One region of the Vibrio sp. ABH4_348 genome, then DNA from elsewhere that is predicted to be linked to it. Evidence: predicted binding sites of a transcription regulator. Region 1 holds the regulator's gene; each other region holds the start of a gene.

Region 1 (4,219 bases):
GCTGAGAGCCACAGCGATGACAACGCAGTTCCGAAGAACCTTGGTGATACGTATAAAAAGCATCGCAACGGGCACACTCGGCAATCCATCCACATTCGTGGCACATGAGTGCCGGAGAAAAACCGCGGCGATTGAGAAAAATGAGTACTTGATTACCTGAGTCTAAATGCCTGCGCATTTCAGCGATCAGTGGCGCTGACAATCCGGCTTCCATATACAGGCCCTTGACATCAAGGACGCGATTGCGAGTAGCCACAGCTTTGCCCGCTCGCTGGCTCAATATTAGATGACGATATTTTCCAGATAGCGCGTTTTGCAACGTCTCCAAGGCTGGTGTCGCGCTACCAAGTATAATAGGAATGTTTTCCAAATTGGCCCGCATCACCGCGACATCTCTCGCGTGATAGCGCAAGCTATCTTGCTGTTTGTAGGACGTATCGTGCTCTTCATCCACCACAATCAAACCTAATGATTTGAAGGGCGTAAATAGCGCAGAACGCGTCCCAATAACTACGCCCGCGTTACCAGCTTTGGCATGCAACCAGGTTTGCAAACGCTCACTATCATTTAAGCCTGAATGAACAACGCAAATCGGAGTTTCAAACCGACGCTCAAACCGTTGAATGGTTTGTGGCGTAAGTCCAATTTCAGGAACTAAGACTAAGGCTTGTTTTCCTTTCGCTAGAACCGCTTCTATTGCTTGCAAGTAAACTTCGGTCTTACCTGATCCAGTGACCCCTTCGAGCAAAAACGTTCCAAACCCATGGCTATTGTTAATGGCTGCTAACGCAATGGCTTGTTCCTCGTTTACTCTCAGTGGCTGTTCTTGTGCCTGATGATCACCACTTATTAGAGATGAAACCTGTGATTCCACACAGTGAACCCATTTTTTTTCTAATAAGGTATTCAAAACACTCGATGAGATTTGCTTATCTAGCATGACTTGATGAGATTGGTTTTGCTTTTGCAACAGCTGCAAAACCTGCTGCTGTTTTACCGCACGCTTTAAGCTTTTCTCTAGTGCCAAATTGCCAGCAGAAGTAATGCTCCACGTTTTTTGCTTGGGGAACTCTGCGGCTTGCCCTTTTCTCAACAAGCTCGGTAGCGCCAACGCTAAGGTTTCACCGAGTGGGTATTGATAATACTGACTACACCAACGTAGAAGGCGATGTAGACTCTCCGGCAAAATAGCACCGTTATCCAACACGCGTTCTATCGATTTAAGTTTATTAACCGGGTAGTCAGACTGAACATTCAACTCGGTCACAACACCCACTAACTTTTGCCGTCCAAATGACACTAGGACGCGAGCCCCCAAGTCGGGAACACTGGAGCCTGATGATAAGTAGTCAAACTGTTTGTCTAAGGGAACCGGTAATGCGACTCGCACTATGCTGTGTGTCATTAGAAGCAATCAGATAGCAAAAGGGGTAGTTTAATGGATTCTATATCGGGTTGATACGGCACAGACAACATGATCCAAAAAATCAAAGGTATTCATTTTTGGCGAAAAAACCTGCCATACTGAGATTAGGATGAGCCGGTTAAAAAAAGTTCAAAATGGTTGATCGTGTAATCAGTAAGCTTTATCATACCGCGCCTTGATGTAATGGCTTGCCAAGTAAGCGGTTACAACAAGTTCCATTTATATTAACTACGTGTGGTGTCTGGCATCAGATTCAGATAGCGACACGGCCTAATTTGAGGTTCTCCCATGAAAACTGGTATCCACCCAGAATACAAAGCAGTAAGCGCAACTTGTTCTTGCGGTAACTCTTTCGAATTCCAATCAACTCTTGCTAAAGAGTCAATCCACCTAGACGTATGTGACAAGTGTCACCCGTTCTACACTGGTAAGCAGCGTATCGTTGATACTGGTGGTCGTGTTGACCGCTTTAACAAGCGTTTTGGCGCTCTATCAAGCAAGAAGTAATTCTGTTTTGATAAGAATGCAAAAAGGACGCCTCGGCGTCCTTTTTTAGTTTTTCTCGTTTTAAATTGCTACCAAAAAGCCCTAGCGGCAAACGCAGAGAGATATCACACAACCGATACCTCCTCTGAAATCAATGTCACCTTTTAAAAAATCAGGGTGCAAACATCAATCGTCGTATGCTTCGTACTCAATTCCCATTTCCGTCATGAGACGTTTTACTTCTGTAGGAATATCGTCTGGACGATCTTTACGCAAGTCTTCATCTGTTGGCAAAGGCTGACCGGTGTAGGCATGCAGAAATGCCTCGCACAATAACTCACTGTTGGTCGCATGTCGCAAGTTGTTAATTTGACGACGCGTACGCTCATCCGTCAGCACCTTAAGCACTTTTAGCGGAATAGAGACGGTAATTTTTTTTACTTGTTCGCTTTTTTTGCCATGCTCAGCATACGGGCTAATGTATTCGCCGTTCCAGTCTGCCATTACGCACCTTTTCTATAATTCGGTCTGAGATTCAGAGTTATTGCTTCTAAAGTCCACAATTTTAGCCAGATTTAAGGCTACAAGCAAAGACATATAGACGTCTAGAAGTGTTGACGTCTTATTTTTTGAGGCGTAAAGTACCAAATTATCTGGTATCAGTGCGTCGACTGAATGACCAAAGATAGGGTGAAAGGACCAAAGGAAGTATCATGAGCAAGTGTAAACCAGCAACGATTGCAGTAAGAACAGGTATTGAAGCGGATTCTCAGTACCATGCCGTCGTTCCTCCCATTTATCTGTCCACCAACTACGGCTTTCCGGAGTTTGGTGATGTACCTCATTATGATTACACGCGCTCTGGTAACCCAAACCGAGGTTTACTTGAAAAAGCCCTATACGAACTAGAATCTGGTTCGGGCGCAGTTATCACGAATTGTGGTACATCGGCGATTAACTTGTGGGTGACCACGTTTCTTGGTCCAGATGATCTGATTGTTGCACCACACGATTGTTATGGCGGCTCTTACCGTTTATTCAACACTCGCCGCAACAAAGGCGACTTTAAAGTCGAATTCATTGACCAATCGGACAAGCAAGCTTGGCAAGACGCTCTTGCTAAAAAACCTAAGTTAGTTTTGCTAGAAACCCCTTCTAACCCTCTGGTTCGCGTAGTTGATATCGAGCAATCTTGTCGAGAAGCGCACGCCGCTGGGGCACTGGTTGCCGTAGACAACACCTTCCTAACACCAATTTACCAAAAGCCAATTGAGCTGGGTGCGGATTTTGTTATTCACAGCACTACCAAATACATCAATGGTCATTCTGATGTCATTGGCGGAGTTATCATCGCAAAAGACGAAAAACATGCTGAAGAACTAGCCTGGTGGGGCAACTGTATTGGCGCAACAGGTACACCTTTTGATAGTTACATGACTTTACGTGGTTTACGTACTTTAGGTGCTCGTATGCGGGTGCATGAAGAAAGCGCGAACAAGATCTTGGCGTTTCTGCAAACTCAAGCAAGTATTGGCAAGATTTATCACCCTAGCCTAACCGATCACCCTGGCCACGATATTGCCAAGAAGCAGCAATCCGGGTTTGGCAGTATGTTGAGTTTTGAATACGCCGGCTCTTTTGAACAGCTGCAAGTTTTTGTTAGTAGTTTGAAACTCTTCTCGCTTGCCGAATCGCTAGGCGGAGTGGAAAGCTTGATTTGTCACCCTGCCACTATGACCCATCGCGCCATGGGAGAAGAAGCACTCGCAGAGGCCGGAGTGTCTCATCAACTGCTGCGTTTATCAGTGGGACTAGAGGATGCCGATGACCTCATCGAAGATCTCACTCAAGCTTTAGACATTGCAAGCAAAACCAAATAAGGCATAGGCAGGTAAGCACAATCATGACGATTTTAAGAGAATTGCATAAATTTGGTGGCAGTAGTCTTGCCAATGCTGAATGTTATCGCCGCGTTGTAGAAATTTTGTCGCAATATCCATCAAACCAAGATTTGATTGTAGTGTCGGCTGCAGGCAAAACGACCAATAAGCTAATCGAGTATTCAGAGGCACTCGAGAAAGACGGACGTTTGGCCCACGAAGTGTTACAAGAACTGCGTCAGTTTCAAGTAGGCTTGGTCGATGACTTAATCACATCAAAAGCAAAAGATTCATTACTCACCCAGCTTTCCGATGAGTTTTCAACGCTAGCGAACCTTGAAGCACCAATTGATCAAACAACCCGTGCAGCGATTTTGGGCCATGGTGAAACCTGGTCTTCGCGTCTACTTGCTGCGCTGCTTACCCA
Region 2 (4,219 bases), 1.2 Mb from region 1:
TTACCAGATTTGGCCGCGCAAAAGGCCGCATTTTCATAACTTGCGGAAATTAAGTAATAGTAAGGTTGCTCAATCGCTCGGTTAAAGTATCGATCTGCGGTCTGGTAATCGCCTTGTTTGCACAAAAACGTTCCAAAGTTGTTGAGTACATTACCGTTTCTTGGATTCTGACGCAGCGAGCGTTTATACATGTCATGAGCGGCATCGTTTTCACCGACTTGCTCGAAATAGTGCGCCAAGGTGATTTGTGCGCGATAGTAACTCGGCGCGTGCTTTAGCGCCAATTCCAAGTTTTCGCGTGCGCGTCCCATGTCACCTTGTTCCATATATCCGATACCAAGGGCGATACGCGTTTCAGCTCTCTCAATCGGATCGCCTACGGGTTTGGATACCTCTCCGGTTTCCATCGTGACACATGCTGATAAAAATAACGCTGACACAATAGCAATGTGTTTCATTCATTTACTCCGAATCGGTGTTAGGTGCAATGTGCAGTTGATTTAGCTAGATATTCTATGGCGCTTGAGTTCAATTGACAGAGGTTGAGTCATCCTATGCGACTTAGGTATCAGTTTGTTTGGTGCAACTTGTGGAAAGCCAAAAATAAAGAGCCAGTCGTTGGCTCTTTATTTGTAGGTAATTTAGATGAACTAAACGTCTTTGGTAAATTTATCTTCGCTAAAGCCGTCCAAATCATAAGGGGTTTGCTGGTAAACACAGTAGTTAAGCCAGTTAGTAAACAGCAAATGCCCATGACTGCGCCAGCTCGCTTTTGGCGGATTGTCTGGATTGTTGTTGGGGTAATAGTTTACAGGAATTTGTGGTTCCATCCCTTCGCCAAGGTCGCGAACATACTCGTTGTGAAGCGTATGAGAATCGTACTCTGGGTGCCCGGTTACAAAGACGTTACGCTTGTCTTTGGTAGCAGCGAGATAGACGCCGGCAACATCTGAGGTTGCGAGAATATCAAGGTCTGTATTTTCTGTTAAAAATTCTTGTGAAAAATCTGCATATCGTGAATGGGGTGCAAGAAATGTATCATCAAACCCTCTCAGTATTGGATTACAAGGGTCGTGAATAACGTGGCGATAAACGCCAGATAGCTTTTCTTTACGAGTTCGTTTAGGTAGGTCGTACAGTAACTTGAGTCCAGCTTGAGCCGCCCAACAGACATATAAAGATGACGTTACATGACTTTTTGCCCATTCCATAATTGTGCGCAGGTGATCCCAATAGATCACGTCTTCAAATTGCACTAAGCCAAGCGGTGCTCCAGTGATTATCAAACCGTCAAAATTTCGGTTTTTGACCATTTCAAACTGACGATAGAAATTATCCATGTGGTCAGTTGGCGTGTTTTTACTAGGGCGGTCATCGATTCTTAACAGCTCGACATCCACTTGCAGAGGAGAGTTGGACAGTAAGCGTAGAAACTGAGTCTCCGTTTCTATCTTTTTGGGCATCAAATTTAAGATCAATACCTTAAGCGGGCGTATTTCCTGAGTCGATGCTCTCGATTCAGACATGATAAAGATGTTTTCTTTTCTAAGCACATCACTCGCAGGCAATTGGTCAGGGATCTTGATTGGCACTGTCTTACTTCCTTTGTAAATCTGGACGTCTATACATCCAAAAATATCGCAACCAACTACGATTGTCGACTGAAAAATTCAGCAAGGGCGGTTTTTTAATGGGCTCGGCGAAGAGTCTTTTTACTTGAGCTTGGTAATGAATGGGCCTTTCTGGTGCCGTAAATTCGACTACGAATCCATCAGTTCATAACGATTGAGTTCTCATTAAAATGAAAATATATGCATCAATGAGGATATATTTTTGAATTGGCAACTACACTTATGTGGAAAACCAATAATAAAACTGCTCTAAGGTTCGGATTTGGGCATGAATGTTAAAACGTTAACGGCTAGAAGATTCTCTATTCGCTTTACTGTTGGAACCATGTTTTTGCTGGCGACATTAGTAACGGCGGTGTTTGCTATCGCGACTCAGTATTATTTTGCGCGTTCTATGTCACAAGAGCAAATATTGCGACAATTGGCGATGGCGTCAGCAGACGTGAGTGACTTTGTGAAAGATATCGATGTAACTGCATCAAGTAACGCGAAAGTACTTCGCCATGTGTCGATTGCTTCAGATGGTCAGTTCACTCAACAAGAAATTAGAGAATTGTTGATTCAGGTACTCAGTGATAACCCTCTGTTTTACAGTATTTACTACGCGCGAAAAGACGACAGTTTCTATCAAATTATCAATCTTAACTCTGCACCTATTGTTAGAGAGCGGATGCAAGCGACGGACAATGAACGCTGGGCCGTGATTGAAGTGTATGAAGAGGGTATTAGTAGAATAAAATCCACTCGTTTTTTAACTCAAGACTTAGTACAAACACGCCAGCTCTACGAAAACAGTAACTATTACCCGACACAACGCCCTTGGTACGAAGGTGCTGGCAAACAAGGGGTGTTTAAAACCAATCCGTATTTGTTTAAACACTTGAAAATTACCGGTCAGACCTATTCGGTAAAAAGTGATTCGGTGGTTATTGGTATTGATATTGTGCTTTCTTCTGTCAATGAGAAGTTAACCAATGAAACACTAGGCTTAGCCGATGCTCAAGGGATAGAAGCTTATGTCATTGGCAGTTCTGGCGAGCTGGTGGCAACCAATCAAGCGAGAAACCCTACCGTATCCTTACCAGAATTACCGAACCTAACTTTGTCTGAACAAGAACGCAGCTTTGTTATCTTTTCTGATTCAATGTTAGTCTCGAACCAAAATGATTGGTCGCCAATTGATTACGCTAGTTCAGGTCGACCCGACGGCTATTCCGTTGATTTAGTAAATGCAATTGCTCAAATGACAGGCCTCAGTTTTGAGTACGTCAATGGTTTTAGTTGGCGAGATCTAAAAGATCAATTCGCGGCACAACGCCTTCAGATGCTTCAAGCGTCGGGAAGTCGGGTTGGAATTTCTAGCTTGCCTCTCTTCCAATTGCCAATCTCGTTTCTCTCTCATGAGGAGCGAAATATCACGAACTTATCTGATTTAGACAATATTCGTGTTGGTATTGTTGAAGAGCGTGGTTTTGACTTACATCTATTACCTTACCTATCCACATCCGAATTTGTCACTTACACGAGTTCTAGGGACTCACTGAATGCACTTAATCGAGGTGAAGTAGAAGTCTTGGTTGATGTCACGCCTGTGCTCCAACAAATATTGATTCGTCAATCGGGCGATAACCTGTCACTGGTCGAGTTGAAAGAACTGCCTATGATGCCTTTTCATCTGCAAGTTCATGAAGAGCAGCGGCCAGTGCTCAACATTATTAACAAGGCGATCTTAGCCATCCCAGAATCTTATCGCAAAGCATTAGAAGAAAAATGGTTTGGTGAATCAACAGCCAAAAGTAAGCATCTCAACTACTCCAACGTTGTGGCTCGAATTGACCAGCCAGAAACTCATCAACAGATCCTTGAACAAAACGTTGATGGGAGCGAACGCTATGTTTATGTCGCTCCTTTGTTCAAAAACAATCCAAGTGGGGAGTATCTGGTGGTTCTTATTCCAAAAACTGTAGTAACAGCAGAAGCGAACCAGCAACTTTGGACTTCGATCAGTATGACACTCACCATTATGGCGGTTTTGCTGCCCGTCGCTTGGTTGTTCGGTACACCGATTGTTACTCCAATTACTCGTTTAACTGAAGAAACACAAAAGATTAAATCAAGAAAATTTGATGAAGTGGATTTTGTCGATTCCAATATCAAAGAGGTGTGGCAGCTTTCTAAATCAATCAAAGAAATGGCATTAGAAATCAAAGCGCACGAGTTGCATCAGCAAGCTTTTGTTGAAAGCTTTATTAAGCTGATTGCACAAGCAATCGATGACAAGTCGAAGTACACAGCAGGACATTGTAATCGAGTTCCAGAACTTGGATTGCTGTTTGCACAAATTGTTGAAGAACAATCTGAGGGCAAATTTAAAGACTTCAAGTTCAAAAATGACGCTGAGAGAAGAGAGTTCCGTATTGCGGCCTGGTTGCATGATTGCGGAAAGATTACAACGCCGGAACATATTGTCGACAAGGGCACCAAGTTAGAAGCTATTTATAACCGAATTCACGAAGTTCGCATGCGTTTTGAAGTGTTATGGCGTGACGCTGAAATCGACTATCTAAAAGAAATCTATCACGAAAAAG
Region 3 (4,219 bases), 2.6 Mb from region 1:
TAGCTTTCATGGAATGGAATAAACTGGCTTCATGGCCTTTCTCCCTTTCCCACGCAGCATCGTATAAACCCAGTGCCAAAAATGGGCCAATTAACATGTAGACAACAAGACTAGGCATTACAACTAGATGGGTTCCTTGCCACTCGACCAAAAATACAATACCAATGGCCGCAATCATAAAGCAAAAACCGTATACCAAACTGATGCCGGGCATACGGATAAAATCATGAAGGGCAAGGGACAACCAATGAAATGGGGCGGAAACGCTTAACTGATTGCAAGGTACGGTTCTAGCGTACTCGTGATCAGGCTGGCTCTTTTCCTTGTGATCCAGTTCTGACGGATTAACTGTTCGAGGCATATATCCTCCTTGTTTGATGTACTTAAGAGTTCCACTGGAAATAGCGTCACTCGAATTTAGTTGTTATGCGAAGTTAACAAACTCGCAACATCTGTTTAAATATCGAACAGTTTGGTTTTTATTGCAATGGTTTATTACGGTATAACCATAAAATAAAAGTGGGAAAAAGATGTGCTACTGACCAACAAGAGTGTACTGGTGGTAAACGGAATGAAACTAATTAAGTTCTTTGGAAGGAGCAAGCGAAGCGCGTTCAATAAAAAAGCCTCGCATTTGCGAGGCTTGATTTTATGCTGTTGAAGTTCTTTTTACAGACCAGCAAACTCTTTAAGAAGTTGTGCTTTGTCAGTTGCTTCCCATGGGAATTCCTCACGACCGAAGTGGCCGTAAGCTGCAGTCTTTTGGTAGATAGGCTGAAGTAGGTTCAGCATTTCTTGCAAACCATATGGACGCAGATCGAAGTTCTGGCGTACTGCTTCAACAATGATGTCTTGTGATACTTTTTCAGTACCAAATGTTTCAACCATGATTGAAGTTGGCTCAGCAACCCCGATAGCGTATGAAAGCTGAATTTCACAACGGTCAGCTAGACCAGCAGCAACGATATTTTTCGCTACATAACGAGCCGCGTAAGCAGCACTGCGGTCAACTTTTGATGGATCTTTACCAGAGAATGCGCCACCACCGTGGCGAGCAGCACCACCGTAGGTATCTACGATGATTTTACGACCTGTTAGACCACAGTCACCCATTGGACCACCAATTACAAAGCGGCCAGTTGGGTTGATAAAGAAGTTGGTATCTTTAGTTAGCCATTCTGTTGGTAGAACTGGCTTGATGATTTCTTCCATTACCGCTTCGCGCAGATCTGGCGTTGAAATTGAATCACAGTGTTGAGTTGATAATACAACGGCATCAATACCAACAATTTTGCCTTGGTCGTATTGGAAGGTAACCTGAGATTTTGCATCTGGACGCAACCAAGGTAGAGAACCATTTTTACGTACTTCAGCTTGTTTTTGAACAAGACGGTGAGAGTAAGTAATAGGTGCTGGCATCAAAATGTCAGTTTCGTTTGTTGCGTAACCGAACATAATACCTTGGTCACCAGCGCCTTGCTCTTTAGGGTCTGCCTTATCAACACCTTGGTTTATGTCAGGTGATTGCTTACCGATGGTGTTTAGAACCGCACAAGAGTCGGCATCAAAACCCATGTCAGAGTGAACGTAACCAATTTCGCGAACTGTTTTACGGGTGAGTTCTTCAATGTCTACCCAAGCTGATGTGGTGATCTCACCACCGACCATCACCATACCCGTTTTTACGTATGTCTCACACGCTACACGGGCTTTAGGATCTTGCTCGATGATCGCGTCTAGTACTGCGTCAGAGATTTGATCTGCAATTTTATCTGGATGACCTTCTGATACAGATTCAGAAGTAAAAAGGTGCTTAGCCATAACAGTTCCACTTTTACAGTTATTCGATCAGAAAGAGTCGAACAAAAATAATTCAATTAGGTGTATTTACATCTAGACGTCTATTTTAGGATCGAATGAAAGAAATTCAAGCAATTTTTGACGTCTATCATATTTCAGTTTAGGAAAGTTATATGTGATAGAGAGTAGTTTAGATCTTAAATAGGAATAAAAAAGCCCTCTAAAATCAGAGGGCTAAAGGCGAAAATTTATGTTACTCGAACTCGTTACCTAGGTTCTCTTTGGTTCGATGTCCACATACTTTACAGATTAGGTATCTGTCCATGTTGAAGTAGTGACCACCATTAATGAACTCTCGAACGACTAACATGATTCTTTTGTACCAAGTATCAAAACTATCGTAAGAGCTTGGCTTTCGCTCTAAAGTTTCTTTGTAAGCGGTTAATGCATCACATCGTTGGCAATAGTGAGTTTGATCAGACATTATTTGACCCTCAGTGAAAAAATGAAAACACAGAAAGCTGATAAGTCAAAGATTAGAAATCAATGTCTTAACTGAAATATACCGTTAGTAACGACTTTGTCTAGCAATTAATTGAACGTTGAAACCGAAGCTGCGAGTAAATAGTGCGCGGTGTCACGCAATCGGTTACTATTTGTCGCACATTATTTATTAGCCACATCAGATCTTCACATGCTAAAAGTTGCGATAAATGGATTTGGTCGTATCGGTCGGAACGTACTTCGAGCGGTTTACGAGAGCGGAAAGCACCAAGCTATCAAAGTTGTTGCAGTAAATGAACTCGCTCAGCCGGACGCCATGGCTCATCTACTTCAATATGATACCAGCCATGGTCGATTTGCTCGAAAAGTAACAAATGACCAGGAACACCTTTATATACATAGAGCGGATGGTGATTTTGATTCGATCCGAATTTTGCATTCAAGTGAAATCGATCTACTACCGTGGCGAGATTTGGAAGTAGATATAGTTCTCGATTGTACCGGTGTTTATGGCTCGCAAGCAGATGGCCAAGCTCATATCGAAGCTGGTGCAAAGAAGGTGCTTTTCTCACACCCAGGTAGTGCTGATGTGGATAACACAGTTATTTATGGTGTGAATCACGAGACATTAACCGCGCAGCAAAATGTCGTATCTAATGGATCGTGTACGACTAACTGTATTGTCCCGATTATCAAAGCATTGGATGATGCCTTCGGTATTGATTCTGGAACCATCACTACGATTCACTCGTCCATGAATGATCAGCAGGTGATAGACGCTTACCACAATGACCTGCGTCGGACACGGGCGGCGAGTCAATCTATCATTCCAGTCGATACCAAACTGCATAAGGGTATTGAAAGAATATTCCCGAAATTTTCCAACAAATTTGAAGCGATTTCCGTCAGAGTTCCCACTGTAAATGTGACTGCGATGGATTTAAGTGTCACAATTAATACAAATGTGAAAGTTAATGACGTAAATCAAACCATAATTGATGCTGCTCGGTGTACATTAAGTGGCATCGTTGACTATACTGAGGCGCCGCTGGTATCCATCGACTTTAATCACGATCCTCACAGTGCGATCGTAGATGGGACGCAAACTCGTGTCAGTAATGGCCATCTAGTAAAAATGCTGGTGTGGTGTGACAACGAATGGGGCTTTGCAAACCGGATGCTCGATACAACGCTAGCTATGTTTGAAGCAGATTAGTTTGCATTATTTTTAGGCTTGAAATAAATAAGCTTGCCCCCATATACAGCGCAAGTATTGGTAAGAATCAAAAATTCTTATTGGTTTGGCAGGAAGCCGAGCCCAATAATTTAAATTTACTTTTTGTTTGAGAGGACAAATCATGTCTGTAATCAAGTTGACTGACCTGGAACTCGCAGGTAAACGTGTATTTATTCGTGCGGATCTAAACGTACCAGTAAAAGAAGGCAAAGTGACTTCGGATGCACGTATTCTAGCTTCACTACCTACAATTAAGCACTGCTTGGAAGCAGGTGCGAAAGTAATGGTAACGTCTCACCTAGGTCGTCCTACAGAAGGCGAATACGCTGAAGAGTTCTCTCTACAACCAGTTGTTAACTACCTAAACGACGCTCTAGATTGCGACGTTAAACTAGCAAAAGATTACCTAGATGGTCTTGAACTAAATGCAGGTGAGCTTGTTGTTCTAGAAAACGTTCGCTTTAACAAAGGCGAGAAGAAGAACGAAGAAGCGCTATCTAAGAAATATGCAGCTCTTTGTGACATCTTCGTAATGGACGCGTTCGGTACGGCTCACCGTGCGCAAGCGTCTACTCACGGCGTTGGTATGAATGCTCCAGTAGCATGTGCTGGTCCTCTTCTTGCGGCAGAACTAGAAGCACTTGGTAAAGCGATGGATAACCCAGAGCGCCCACTTGT
Region 4 (4,219 bases), 1.6 Mb from region 1:
GACCCTCTCGAATTGCCGGCTCGTCAATTTGAATAATATCAATACCTGATGCTTGTAAGTCGGCGACTTCATCTCTCAGCGCCAGCGCCAACTGATTAGCAATTTGCTCTCTTGAAATGTCCTCTCTTGGAAAAGTCCAACACAAGATCGTTACCGGCCCGGTAAGCATGCCCTTCACTTTTTTACTGGTTAACGACTGAGCGAATTTAGTCCACTCGACAGTAATCGGATCTTCACGTTCGATGTCTGCCACGACAATTGCTGGCTTCACACAACGTGAACCGAAGCTCTGCACCCAACCAAACTGAGTGGTTTGAAAGCCAGCGAGATGCTCAGCGAAGTACTCCACCATGTCATTTCGCTCGGCTTCGCCGTGAACCAATACATCCAAATCGAGTGCTTCTTGCCTCGTTATTGCGTCAGCAATATTGTGTTTAATTGCATCTCGGTATTGCTCGGCAGAAATTGCGCCTTTTTTGTAGTCGCTTCGCACAGCTCTAACCTCATTGGTTTGAGGAAACGATCCTATCGTTGTTGTTGGGAAAAGCGGTAAAGATAGGGCTTTTCGTTGCGCGTTACTTCGAACAGCATAAGGCTCACTGCGCTCCGCCATTTCAGTAGAAATACCTGCGAGCCTATTCTGTACCGCAGCTTTATGAACTGATGTATTGCCTTGTCTCTTTTGAATCGGCTGACTGTATTCAGAGCAAGCGGTTATTGCGCTTTCATCTCCGGATAGCGCCTTGGCTAACAGTCCGACTTCGGCCACTTTTTGTTTGGCAAATGCAAACCATTGGTATCGTTCGTCACTCAGTTCTGTCTCGAGTTCCAAATTAACTGGGCTGTGTAACAAAGAGCAAGAACTCGCTACCCACAATCTTTCACCTAGTTGCTCTTTGGCCGGGATTAACAGATTAAAGCTGTGTTCCAAGTCGGCTCGCCACACATTTCTGCCATTAATTATCCCGGCAGATAACACCCAATGCTGTGGCAGTTTTGATAAAGCGGCTGATAATTGCTCCGGGGCTGCAGAAAGGTCAATATGCAGCCCATCGACTTGCAAAGTCACTATGGTATCTAAAACACTTTCAACAGAGTCAAAGTAAGTGGTCAGTAAGACCTTAATATCAGTGCGCAGTACTTGATACGCCAGTTTAAACGAGTTTAACCATTTGGCTTCTAGCTCTAGTGCCAATATAGGCTCGTCGATTTGTACCCAGTCAATACCTAGCGAGACCAACTTGGCCAAAATACCTTGATAAGCCGTCAGTAACCGTGGCAACAAAGTTAAACGATCAAAATCTGGCTCAACTTCTTTGCCCAAATAAAGGTAACTAAGAGGACCTAGTAAAACAGGTTTTACATCATGTCCAGCGTCCTTGGCTTCTTTGACTTCTTCGAATAATTGTTGCCAGCTGACCTCAAATCTATCGTCTGAGCTGAACTCAGGAACAATGTAGTGGTAGTTAGTATTAAACCACTTGGTCATATCTGACGCGGCTTGGCCATCGACTTGTTTGTCGGAAGCGCCACCACAGCCACATTGAACCTGAGAGCGACCCCGAGCGATATTGAACATGGTATCTAATGTAGGGAAGCCGTTTCTATGACGTTTGGGTACGTGACCAAGCAGTAGTGACGTCGTCAATACTTGGTCATACCAAGCAAAATCACCAACAGACACTGTACTCAAATTGGAATCGGCTTGTGTTTTCCAATTCTGTTTTCGCAAGTCACAGCCAACGGCCTTCAGTTCCGCTTGGTCTATGTCTCCACGCCAGTACTTTTCTAACGCAAATTTTAACTCTCTTTTTTCGCCAATACGGGGGTAGCCCAGTACGTGTGCTCTTGTCATCGTGATTTCCTATTTTTAAGTTTTATATTTTTCAAGCTTTTGCATTCTTGCGGAGCCTGTGAAACTGATGACTTAAAATATGAGAGGTTTAAACTTGATAAACAATCAGTAAATACTCAACTTGATCATTATTAAAATTCATAGTTATCGACCAATACATTAATTTCAATAAATAGACGTCTAGATGTTTACAGCTCTAAAACATAACTGTATGTTAAGATAATTCACGGTTTTCACATTGGATATGAGGCTGGTTCATGATTGAGTTAAAACACTTAAAAACGATTTCATCACTGCGAGACACGGGAAGTTTGACCGCTACGGCTACCTCTTTACACCTTACGCAATCCGCCTTATCGCACCAATTGAAAGACTTGGAAACACGTATCGGCGGTCAACTATTCTTGCGAAAAACCCGCCCAGTCCGATTCACACCAGAAGGTCAAATACTATTGTCACTTGCAGACGAGTTATTACCTAAGTTAGCCAAAGCGGAAAATGACCTCGCCAGTCTAAAAGAGGATGTGAATGGTCGCCTGCATATGGCAATAGAATGTCACTCGTGTTTCCAGTGGTTGATGCCGGCGTTAAAAGAATATCAAGTGGCTTGGCCGTCCGTTACTCTCGATTTCTCTTCAGGTTTCGGGTTTGAACCCCTACCCGCACTGCTTAACGGAGAGTTGGATTTGGTGATTACTTCAGACATTCAACCGCGAAGTGAGGTTCATTACGAACCATTGTTTGATTTTGAAATGCGCTTGGTGACCGCCCCCAATCATCCACTTGCCAGCCAGCCTCAAATCAAGCCTGAAGATTTGTTAGACCAAACCATGATTAGCTACCCAGTGCAAAAACAACGTCTTGATGTGGTAAAGCACTTTTTACATCCAAAAGGCGTAGAGCCGGTCAAGTGGAAACAAGCGGATAACACCCTGATGTTGGTTCAAATGGTTTCCGCTGGTTTGGGGGTTGCCGCGCTGCCAAATTGGGCAATCAGCGAGTTTTCGCGACAGGGTTTGGTCGCCGATATATCGCTTGGTAACGGGCTTTGGAGACGATTGTTTGCCGCTGTACGAAATAGTGAAAAAGACAAGCGCTATCTTGATGCTTTTTTCTCCACCGCAAGGCAGCAATGTAAACAACATCTAGATGGTGTCAAGATGGCCGCCCTGTATGCAGCCACCAAAAATTAAAGTTTATTGACACTAAATTCTCTTAAATTGGTTGGTCAAAGGATCGTAATGAAAACCAAGACCATCCAATTTATCTATTACTTGTTGACGATCCAGTTCGTAGACACTCACCAACTCATCCAAGTTATCACACTCCAAACGAAGCTTCTCATTGACGATGCCGAGTAGGATTGCATTTTCTACCGCGCCAAGCTGACTCATATCCATAGTTTCCACTCCTAAATTGAAAGGATTTCCTTATTTAAAAGTAGTCTATTTTGATTGAAAAAACTGGTTATTGATAAATATATCTATTTGTCTTTATCGGCTAGGTACTTAGCATAAGAAACAACTGGCTGACAAACACAATTGATAAACTTAGGCTCAACTGAAACTTAATAGGGAGTGAATTTTTGAGGATGTGCCAACACCATATCACAACTGCCAATATGCTGGCCGGTAGCACCCACAGCAACGTCTGAGTGAACAATTCTAACTCGCTCTGCTCTAGTGACGATGCAAGAATTAATACAATCACGCAAACTGCCATAGTTGCAATCACACCGATAAAGGGCAAGATTCTATGGAAAGCTTGTAACCTGCTTCGAGCGACCAGCAATAACAAGTGGGTGAATGCCGCGCCAATTAACGCTGCTTGAGCCAACACCATTAACCCACTTCCCAAAGGCAATGAGGCAAAATGACCGGCAAGCATGCCAAAGCTCAGTCCATTGATTAGAAACAACAACCAAGTTGGCCCGGAGTCTCGTGTTTTACTGACTTTGACTTGCGTGTAGAAGTACGCCAAGGTCGCGATAATCGCCAGCGCCATTATTTGCTGTACGGCATACCCTAGCCACAAAACAGCAATAATCGGAAACAGCTTGTGGACACGGCCTCGTTGTCCCGGGCAAATATCGCCCTTTAACAAAATGACAGTTAACAATAATTGGGTAATGACCAAACCAGGAAAGATTAGCGCGGTAGCACTGTTGAATAACGGCATAATTTAAAAGCAGAGAAAACAAATTGTCCGAGATTATACCCGAGTTAATTAGCGAGGACAGGTCAAGGGAAAAGTTCGGTTAACATTTTTGGTCATAGTTTGCGAGAAAATGTAACACTGCGCTTTGTTCGACTATACCTCTGTATTGGTTCTCTTCATTGACTAGTATCCAAGGAAATTGTTTAC

Evidence for each region. The regulator MetJ, encoded in region 1, represses methionine synthesis genes. The targets are predictions, from matches to a motif close to TTAGACNTNTANANGTCTAA.
Region 2: the regulator MetJ is predicted to act here: its motif matches at 1,614-1,633, upstream of metA (homoserine O-succinyltransferase MetA).
Region 3: the regulator MetJ is predicted to act here: its motif matches at 1,886-1,905, upstream of metK (methionine adenosyltransferase).
Region 4: the regulator MetJ is predicted to act here: its motif matches at 2,028-2,047, upstream of metE (5-methyltetrahydropteroyltriglutamate--homocysteine S-methyltransferase).

What each region holds. Positions count from the first base shown of each region.
Region 1 is NZ_JBSWVW010000001.1:2,727,365-2,731,583, forward strand. Features, by position in the region: gene priA (primosomal protein N') at 1-1,405, opposite strand, end outside; gene rpmE (50S ribosomal protein L31) at 1,715-1,933, shown strand; gene metJ (met regulon transcriptional regulator MetJ) at 2,099-2,416, opposite strand; gene ACXAFJ_RS12520 (O-succinylhomoserine (thiol)-lyase) at 2,626-3,792, shown strand; gene ACXAFJ_RS12525 (bifunctional aspartate kinase/homoserine dehydrogenase II) at 3,816-4,219, shown strand, end outside.
Region 2 is NZ_JBSWVW010000001.1:1,493,981-1,498,199, reverse strand. Features, by position in the region: gene pilW (type IV pilus biogenesis/stability protein PilW) at 1-458, opposite strand, end outside; gene metA (homoserine O-succinyltransferase MetA) at 651-1,592, opposite strand; gene ACXAFJ_RS06665 (HD domain-containing phosphohydrolase) at 1,900-4,219, shown strand, end outside.
Region 3 is NZ_JBSWVW010000001.1:170,434-174,652, forward strand. Features, by position in the region: gene ACXAFJ_RS00915 (DUF2189 domain-containing protein) at 1-361, opposite strand, end outside; gene metK (methionine adenosyltransferase) at 670-1,821, opposite strand; gene ACXAFJ_RS00925 (hypothetical protein) at 2,054-2,284, opposite strand; gene epd (erythrose-4-phosphate dehydrogenase) at 2,495-3,520, shown strand; gene ACXAFJ_RS00935 (phosphoglycerate kinase) at 3,663-4,219, shown strand, end outside.
Region 4 is NZ_JBSWVW010000001.1:1,146,245-1,150,463, reverse strand. Features, by position in the region: gene metE (5-methyltetrahydropteroyltriglutamate--homocysteine S-methyltransferase) at 1-1,855, opposite strand, end outside; gene metR (HTH-type transcriptional regulator MetR) at 2,113-3,048, shown strand; gene ACXAFJ_RS05145 (DUF4250 domain-containing protein) at 3,061-3,255, opposite strand; gene ACXAFJ_RS05140 (hypothetical protein) at 3,356-4,033, opposite strand; gene ACXAFJ_RS05135 (EAL domain-containing protein) at 4,113-4,219, opposite strand, start outside.